Regions from separate parts of the Bacillus sp. FAU18 genome, predicted to be linked through region 2. Evidence: riboswitches for the same ligand, from Rfam matches in the RefSeq annotation. Region 2 holds a riboswitch; the other holds the start of a gene.
What was found. A riboswitch is a leader RNA that binds a small molecule or an ion and turns the genes downstream of it on or off. The one in region 2 is predicted to bind thiamine pyrophosphate.

Region 1 (4,705 bases), on a different contig from region 2:
TCTCGTGGTGTGACGGGCGGTGTGTACAAGGCCCGGGAACGTATTCACCGCGGCATGCTGATCCGCGATTACTAGCGATTCCAGCTTCACGCAGTCGAGTTGCAGACTGCGATCCGAACTGAGAACAGATTTGTGGGATTGGCTTAACCTCGCGGTTTCGCTGCCCTTTGTTCTGTCCATTGTAGCACGTGTGTAGCCCAGGTCATAAGGGGCATGATGATTTGACGTCATCCCCACCTTCCTCCGGTTTGTCACCGGCAGTCACCTTAGAGTGCCCAACTGAATGCTGGCAACTAAGATCAAGGGTTGCGCTCGTTGCGGGACTTAACCCAACATCTCACGACACGAGCTGACGACAACCATGCACCACCTGTCACTCTGCCCCCGAAGGGGACGTCCTATCTCTAGGATTGCCAGAGGATGTCAAGACCTGGTAAGGTTCTTCGCGTTGCTTCGAATTAAACCACATGCTCCACCGCTTGTGCGGGCCCCCGTCAATTCCTTTGAGTTTCAGTCTTGCGACCGTACTCCCCAGGCGGAGTGCTTAATGCGTTAGCTGCAGCACTAAGGGGCGGAAACCCCCTAACACTTAGCACTCATCGTTTACGGCGTGGACTACCAGGGTATCTAATCCTGTTCGCTCCCCACGCTTTCGCTCCTCAGCGTCAGTTACAGACCAGAGAGTCGCCTTCGCCACTGGTGTTCCTCCACATCTCTACGCATTTCACCGCTACACGTGGAATTCCACTCTCCTCTTCTGCACTCAAGTTCCCCAGTTTCCAATGACCCTCCCCGGTTGAGCCGGGGGCTTTCACATCAGACTTAAGAAACCGCCTGCGAGCCCTTTACGCCCAATAATTCCGGACAACGCTTGCCACCTACGTATTACCGCGGCTGCTGGCACGTAGTTAGCCGTGGCTTTCTGGTTAGGTACCGTCAAGGTACCGCCCTATTTGAACGGTACTTGTTCTTCCCTAACAACAGAGCTTTACGATCCGAAAACCTTCATCACTCACGCGGCGTTGCTCCGTCAGACTTTCGTCCATTGCGGAAGATTCCCTACTGCTGCCTCCCGTAGGAGTCTGGGCCGTGTCTCAGTCCCAGTGTGGCCGATCACCCTCTCAGGTCGGCTACGCATCGTCGCCTTGGTGAGCCGTTACCTCACCAACTAGCTAATGCGCCGCGGGTCCATCTGTAAGTGGTAGCCGAAGCCACCTTTTATGTTTGAACCATGCGGTTCAAACAAGCATCCGGTATTAGCCCCGGTTTCCCGGAGTTATCCCAGTCTTACAGGCAGGTTACCCACGTGTTACTCACCCGTCCGCCGCTAACATCAGGGAGCAAGCTCCCATCTGTCCGCTCGACTTGCATGTATTAGGCACGCCGCCAGCGTTCGTCCTGAGCCAGGATCAAACTCTCCGATAAATGGATCACAGGTTAAGTTCACCGCATCCTGCGGCGACACCTGTGTGACCTGCGTCGTGCAGGTCCTAGTTTGACTGACTACGCACATCGCTGTGCGATTTATAAAAATGAATTAACAGGTACGTTTTATCTTGTTTAGTTTTCAAAGATCATTTCGTTACTTCTCAATGAAGCAGCTTTACTAATATAACATTCAGCTTCTTTTTTGTCAACAACTTTTTTCAAGTTGTTTTGAAGCATCTAGTTTGTGTCCGCTGTGCATCAGCGACGTTTAATAATATAACACCTGTATTTATTTATTGCAATAGTTTTTTTAAAAAATCTATAAAACAAATAAACTATAATCCTCGCCATGATTTCTAAAGCGTGTGTATCATATAACTTTCTTAAAAGAACATATACATCAGTCATGTGATCTTGTTGTTTTTTTTGTTTTCTTGTATAGTAGAAACGAACTAAATACTGATGACCACAAGGGGAGCATTAAAGCTGAGAGTGAGCGGTTTCGTTCTGACCCTTTGAACCTGTTAGTTAACGCTGGCGTAGGGATGTGGCAAAGTCAAATGAATTGCAGATCGTAAAGCAGTGCGTGGAACTTTTCTCATCCTTCCGCGTGCTGCTTTTTTGTTGTCCTTTTGGTTGTCTGTCAATGGAAGGAGATAGATATGAATCAATCTAAGCAACTGGTTCGCCTTATTGAAATTGCCATTATGACAGCAGCAGCCGTTATTTTAGACATTGTCTCAGGAATGTTTCTTAGCATGCCTCAAGGAGGCTCGGTCTCCATCATGATGATTCCGATCTTTTTAATTTCGTTTCGCTGGGGTGTCAAAGCAGGTCTTACTACAGGTTTGTTGACAGGTCTAGTACAAATAGCAATCGGAAACTTGTTTGCTCAACATCCTGTACAGCTATTGTTAGATTACATTGTCGCTTTCGCAGCAATCGGCATAAGCGGCTGTTTCGCTTCTTCTGTCCGTAAAGCCGCTGTATCAAAAACAAAAGGGAAATTGATTGTTTCAGTGGTCAGCGCAGTTTTCATCGGCAGTTTGCTGCGCTATGCCGCGCATGTCATTTCAGGAGCTGTGTTTTTCGGCAGCTTTGCTCCAAAAGGAACGCCGGTATGGATTTATTCTTTAACTTATAATGCGACTTACATGGTTCCTTCATTCATTATTTGTGCAATTGTCCTATGTTTATTATTTATGACAGCACCCCGTTTGCTTAAAAGTGACAAAGCGTAAAAGTGACAATCCCCCAGCGAATTCCGCTGGGGGATTGTTCGTTATCTGTTAAGAAGTGTTTTTAAAGCTGAAAGATCCGGCCAGCCAAGACCTACTTCTTTCAGTCTTACTCCGTCAATTTCAAAGTTGTCCTCCGCTACTCTTTCAGGTGAATAGGCCTGATAAAATATAATCGAGGGATTCTGCTCAATAACCCAAACAAACATACTTGAAAAACCATGTTGAAGCAAAAACTCCGCTCCTTTTGCTAAGAGCGCCCTGCCTGCACCTTGCCGCTGGCGCTCTTCCACAAGATAAATAGCGTATAACTCGCCGTCATAGCCTTCTTGTTCAGATCGAATAGGTCCAAATGAAGCAAAGCCGAATACTGAACCCATTTCGTCCTGAGCAACAAATACTCCCTTTAACGAGCGACTTTTCCATTTGTCTTCAAATTCCTTATAGTTCAGGCTGTTTAAATAATCAATCGGGATAATTTCGTGGTATGTTGTCCTCCAGCTGTCTACATGCACTTTTGCAATGTCCTTTATATCCTCTAACTTCGCTTCACGTACAGTTACCATACGGTTCTGCCCTTTCCTTACTCTGATTTTTGGATCGTTTTGGCTTCTTTGATTTCATTTGTTAATTCATTAATGCTTTGTTTTACGTTTCCTTTTCCTGAAAAGTTCTCAAGCATTTCTTTTACATCAATTCCTGAGGATGCTTTTAAACTTTCTTGCAGACTTGACATTAAGTTCGTCGCATAGCTGGTTACTTTGTTTGCTCCGCTTGATTCACCGCTTCCTCCTGTATCGACAACGGTGATTTTATCAATATTTGAAAGAGGTGCCGCTGCTTGTTTCGCGTATTCCGGAAGCATTTTGACAATCATATCGAAAATCGCCGCCTGCCCGTACTGTTCAAAGGCAGCCGCAATTTTCTCTTTTGCTTCCGCTTCTGCAAGACCTTTCAGGCGGATAACCTCTGCCTCTGTCTCTCCTTTCGCTTTTTCCGCTTCTGCTTTTGCTAGCCCGTCAATTCTTACTTTTTCCGCCTCAGCCTTTGCCATTGCTTCAATACTGTACTTCTTGGCATCGGCTTCCGCGAGCTGTTTGGCTTTCTCTGCTGCTGCGGACTGCTCAACAGAATAACGGTCTGCATCGGCTTTTTTCTTTACCTCTGAGTCGTATTGACGTTCACGGCGAAGAATTTCTTTTTCTTCTAGTTCTATTTGTTTTTGGCGTTCGATAATTTTAACCTGCATTTCCTGCTCTGTGACTTGCTGGCGTGCTCTGGCAGTCTCTAAATCATATGCTTGGTCGGCATTCGCTTTTGCCGTATCTTGTTCTCTGCGGAATTCAGCCATTTTGAGCTGATTGAGTTTTTCAGCTTCAGCGATTTCCGTCGCCCGTTCAAGTTCTGATTTTTTTGCGTCTTTATCGGCTTCTGCCCGCTTAATTCGTGTTTCTTTATCAGCCTCTGCTGTTGCGATATCAGCATCGCGTTTTACTTGGGCAATTCTCGGTTTCCCTAATGATTCAAGATAACCGTTTTTATCACGAACATCTTTAATGGTAAACGAGACGATTACAAGCCCCATTTTCGCGAGATCCTGTGAAGCGACACGCTGCACCTCTTGAGAGAATTTTTCTCTGTTTTTATAGATTTCTTCTACTGTCATTGAGCCGAGAATGGAACGAAGGTGGCCTTCTAAAACCTCCCGCGCTTCCTGCTCACGGTCGTCTTTTGATTTCCCTAAAAATTGTTCGGCCGCTGTAGCGATTTCTCCTATAGAACCGCCGATTTTAATAATCGCAGTTCCATCGGCCATTACTGGCACTCCTTGTTCTGTATAGACTTCAGGTGTCGAAACATCGAGTTTGCTTGATAATAAGCTTAGCGGCTCTGCCTGCTGGAAGACGGGAAGGACAAAGGTTCCTCCGCCGCGGACGATTTTAATACGGTTGCCGCCTTCATCGACATGAACATTTTTATTCCCCAGATAGCTCCCTGTTACAATTAACGCTTCATCAGGCCCTGCTGTACGATACTTC
Region 2 (4,705 bases):
CGGTTCAGCTCTTTCAGATCAAGCTGATATTGTGCCTTTGCCGTCTGATTAACGGCAAGGTCTGCTGAAACCGGCAATGCGCGGACAGCATCCATGACGCGGTCGTCTACCGTATAGCATGCACCGCTGATAGACGGGCCAATAACAGCGTAAATATCTGAGGGATTTGAACCTTCCTTCTCAGTCCATTGCTTCACCATTTCTCTGCCAATCTGTTTGACGGTGCCTTTCCACCCGGCATGGGCGACTCCGACAAGCGACTTAACCGGATCATAAAAGAAAAGAGGCACACAATCAGCAAAGCATAATGCTAAAAATACATTTTTTTCATTTGTATAGAGCCCGTCCGTTGCTTTTAGAGCCGTGTGATACTCACGGGCGCCTTTTCCCCTATCCCTCTGCGTCACTTTCTGAACGCGATTATCATGTGTCTGATCAGCGAATACCCAAGACTGCAAATCAGTATTAAACATATCGGCAATATATTCACGATTTTTAACTACATCTGCATCTTTGTCATGAACGTGCAATCCTGTATTTAACGATTCAAAAGGCTTTTGGCTGACACCGCCGTTTTTTGTCGTAAATCCGGCAATGACCTCTTTGTTGTTTTGATTCGTTTGAGCCCAGTCTTGTATCATGAGTGTCGAGGGTGTGGTAAGACTGAATGGGTGATATGTATTCATGATGATCCAACCTTTCGACAAACATTTAAAAAAGCGGAATTTCCCACTTATTTTACCACATCTTACTGCATTCGTTGAGCGCCGATTTGCATATTTCTAAATGAAATGTGCCGGAAGAATCGAGACTTCCGGCATTTGCCAATCTGCGGCAGACAAGCAGGTTTATGCATGCGGTTCACTTAATCGGACCAAGATTACATCTTCCCCGATTTTTACTATATTTCGCCATGGAATGACCAATTCCTCTTCTTTTCCAAAAAATCCGAGAACTTTCCCATTTCCTCCGAGTATGATCGCCTGAATTTTTCCAGTAGTCACATTGATATCAATATCACCAATACTCCCCAGCTTTTTTCCGTTTGAGACATTGACGACATCCTTTACCTGAAATTCTGAAATGCTGATCATTCCATCACGTCCTTTTTCCGTCCTTTTGTTCAAGTATATGAACGGGCAGGCTGAACCTTGTCAGCAAGAAGAAATTTTCATGTCATTGCTTTTTTCCGGCTGCACCAGCTGATGATAAAATCGAGTATAATTTTTGTATACTCTACTAGCTGCTCAATCGATACCTTCTCGTTCACAGAGTGTGCATTGTGCAGATCTCCAGGACCGTATATTACGCATGGAATACCGGCATCATACAGCCATCCGCCATCTGTAACTGATTGAGAAACGTCAATAATTGGACACTCCCGTTTCACTTTCTGATGAGAGGCAGTTAGCTCTAAGACGCCTGGGTGGCCAGGGTCAACTTCCAATGCCGGAAAAATTTCTCCTCTGTCTTCTATCATAGATGAGCCTCCCCACTTGAATACAGGGCGGTTTTCCCTAAGCCAAATATCACTGTCACTCAGCCGATTGACGTAATCTTCTATTTCCGCTGCCACTTGGTCATGGGTTTCATTCGGATAAAAATGGACTGTGATCCACAGCCGGCATTCGTCCGCTATAAAAGCCGCATGTCTGCCGCCTTCTATAACAGCCGGGTTAATCGTATTTGTGCCTGGTTTAAAACCGGGATAACTTTTCATAATAGACCAGTGGCGCTCAAGTTCACCGAGCCCCGCAATGATTTTCGCCATTTTTTCAATTGCGCTTGCTCCGAATGTTCCTCCGCCTGCGTGGATCATATTCCGTCTCGTTCCATCATGAAATGTTTGACTGCTTTTGATTTCGATCCAGCCTGTAATGACACCGCCTTGGCCTTGAATATGCATATCGCTCGTATCCGCGACAATTGCAAAATCAGCGTGGTAGCCCCTCTTGCAGCATTCAAGTGTGCCAGCTTCTCCAACTTCCTCTCCAATAACCGATTGCAGAATCAGATCACCGGGAAGCTCAATGCCGGCTTCACGAATTAATTTGACAGCAAACAGCACACAAGCCATTCCGCCCTTCATATCGGAAGCGCCTCGCCCGATTAAGAGACCGTTTTTTTCAATTGGATGAAACGGATTGTGCTCCCATCCTTCATCCTCTTTTACCTCTGCCACATCTACATGACCATTAATGATCAGGCTGTAATAATCTGCTGAATCTGTTCCCTTTAGCTTCCCTACAACATTGGGATCTCCAGGGTACACATCCCATTTGTCGATCGAGAATCCCAATTCATTTAAAAATCCCGCAATCCATGACTGAATGCCCTCTGTATTTCTTGCAGGCGGGGCGGGTGTTTGATAAGAAATCAGTGTTTTAGCAAGCTGAATAAGCTCCTCCTTTTGTTCTTCCACTTTTTTTTGCAAAGAGTCTATTTGTTGGTCCAATGTAAATCCGCTCCTATTCTTTAAAATCAAAAAAGCCGTTTCAAAAGTGATGAAACGGCTTAATAAAAACAAACGGAGTCCGATGTACTCCGCTTTTCACCGCTTCCCTCCGCTGGCATGATCCAGATCAGGTCAAAAGGGTTGAGACAAAGTCTCTCTCAGCTTCGCAAAGCACCCCTAGGATGAATCTATATATGTTTGTCAGGCATTCGTTATCGGCTCAGCTCTTGTTAAAAACGGCCGATCCTGATTCCATAATACATGGATTGGCGTATCAAAAAAAGCGGAAAGTACTTGATCAGTAAGCATTTCCTTTATTTCTCCGGATCCAAAGACCTCTCCCTGTTTTAATAAAAGGGCTTTATCAAAGACAGGCAAAATTTCTTCAGCATGATGAGTCACATAAAGGATAGATGGTGCATTTTCTTTGTTTGCAATGTATGTAATCGTATCTAACAACTTTTCCCGGGCAATAAAATCCAGCCCTGTGACTGGTTCATCCAGTATCAGCAACTCCGGATCGGCCATTAGTGCTCTAGCAATCAACGCTCTTTGTTTTTCCCCTTGAGAAAGGGTTTCATAGCGGCGATCGGCATATTCAATTGCTCCCAAGTCCTCTAACAAACCAATCGCTTTTTCCCTGGTTTCCTTACTTGGCGTTTCATATAACCCAATCGAAGCGTAAGCTCCGCTCAAAGCAATTTCAAAGGCTGAATCTGCCGGATACAATTTTTGCTGAAGAGCTGCTGAGACGAGGCCAATTTTACGTCTGAGCTTTTCCCCAAGCTCTGTTTTGCCAAATTCATGACCAAGCACCTGCATCTCGCCTGATGTTGGAAAATAATATGAGCAAAGCATATTTAACAGCGCTGTCTTCCCGGCGCCATTTAGGCCGTAAAGCACCCAATTTTCCTTTTCTTCCACCTTCCAATGAATATCTCTCAGTATCCATTTCCCATTCCGTTTTAGTGAGACATTGTCAAGCTGCAAAATCATCGTGGTCCTCCTCTTTATTGCCTTTTATAATTGTTTTAATTTTCATAAAACTTTGTACGAACTAGGATACCTTACTTTTTCCAAAACGTAAACCATCCGTAATCAATAGAAAAGCCTTTAAAACAACATCGTTTTAAAGGCTTTTCATTATTGAAGAATATTTTTATTCATTTGTTTGATAGCCGCTTTTTCAAGTCTGGACACCTGCGCTTGAGAAATTCCGATTTCCTCGGCGACTTCCATTTGGGTTTTCCCTTGGAAGAACCGCTTTCTCAAAATCATTTTTTCCCTATCGTTCAGCCTTCTCATGCCCTCTTTTAAAGCCAGCTCTTCAATCCATTGTGAATCTGTATTGCGCTCATCACTGATTTGGTCCATCACATAGATCGGGTCTCCGCCGTCGTTATAGATCGGTTCAAATAGAGAAACCGGATCCTGGATGGCATCAAGCGCAAATACAATTTCCTCATGCGGTACTTCAAGAACTTTTGCGATGTCTTCTGCAGTCGGCTCCTTGCTTGTCTCACTGATTAACCGCTCTCTTACCTGAAGCGCCTTGTAAGCGATGTCCCGGAGTGATCTTGATACACGGATCGGGTTATTATCGCGTAAATACCTGCGGATCTCTCCGATAATCATAGGTACAGCGTATGTTGAAAACTTAACATTGTGGCTTAGGTCAAAATTATCAATGGATTTCATTAGTCCGATGCAGCCGACTTGAAATAAGTCATCAACATACTCCCCTCTGTTATTAAATCGTTGAATGACACTTAAGACAAGACGCAAGTTCCCGTTTACAAGCTTTTCTCTTGCTGAATCATCGCCTTCATCCTGCAGCTGCCTAAACAGCTTTCTCATCTCTTCATTCTTGAGTACTGGTAATTTGGAGGTATCCACCCCGCAGATTTCGACTTTATTTCTCGACACTTTTTTCCCTCCCTACAGGAGCTGCTGTACAACGTTAAGTATCTCCTTGGGTGGGAAAAATATGCACTGCACTCAGACCGAAAAACTGTCGAAATCAGGAAATCCCTGTAAAATCAAGGGGTTCTAACCATAAAATTTTTTACACCATTTTGTTGAACTCTTTTCTCAACCTTTTTATAATTCTTTTCTCAAGCCGCGAAATATAAGACTGAGAAATCCCCATCATATCCGCTACATCCTTTTGGGTTTTTTCTTCTTCACCGACAAGCCCAAACCGCAGCTCCATGATTTGCTTTTCTCTCTCATTAAGCTGTTCAAGCGCTT

Region 1: another riboswitch for thiamine pyrophosphate. It lies ahead of thiT (energy-coupled thiamine transporter ThiT); the one in region 2 lies ahead of ylmB (N-formyl-4-amino-5-aminomethyl-2-methylpyrimidine deformylase).

The regions. Positions count from the first base shown of each region.
Region 1 covers NZ_JBVYHZ010000004.1:989,149-993,853, forward strand. The annotation lists rRNA gene AC0OMU_RS16195 (16S ribosomal RNA) at 1-1,425, opposite strand, end outside; TPP riboswitch at 1,890-1,991, shown strand; gene thiT (energy-coupled thiamine transporter ThiT) at 2,091-2,669, shown strand; gene AC0OMU_RS16205 (N-acetyltransferase family protein) at 2,711-3,232, opposite strand; gene floT (flotillin lipid rafts scaffold protein FloT) at 3,250-4,705, opposite strand, start outside.
Region 2 covers NZ_JBVYHZ010000003.1:878,277-882,981, reverse strand. The annotation lists gene pgeF (peptidoglycan editing factor PgeF) at 1-686, opposite strand, end outside; gene AC0OMU_RS04895 (YlmC/YmxH family sporulation protein) at 849-1,094, opposite strand; gene ylmB (N-formyl-4-amino-5-aminomethyl-2-methylpyrimidine deformylase) at 1,172-2,455, opposite strand; TPP riboswitch at 2,543-2,644, opposite strand; gene AC0OMU_RS04885 (ABC transporter ATP-binding protein) at 2,657-3,451, opposite strand; gene sigG (RNA polymerase sporulation sigma factor SigG) at 3,599-4,381, opposite strand; gene sigE (RNA polymerase sporulation sigma factor SigE) at 4,521-4,705, opposite strand, start outside.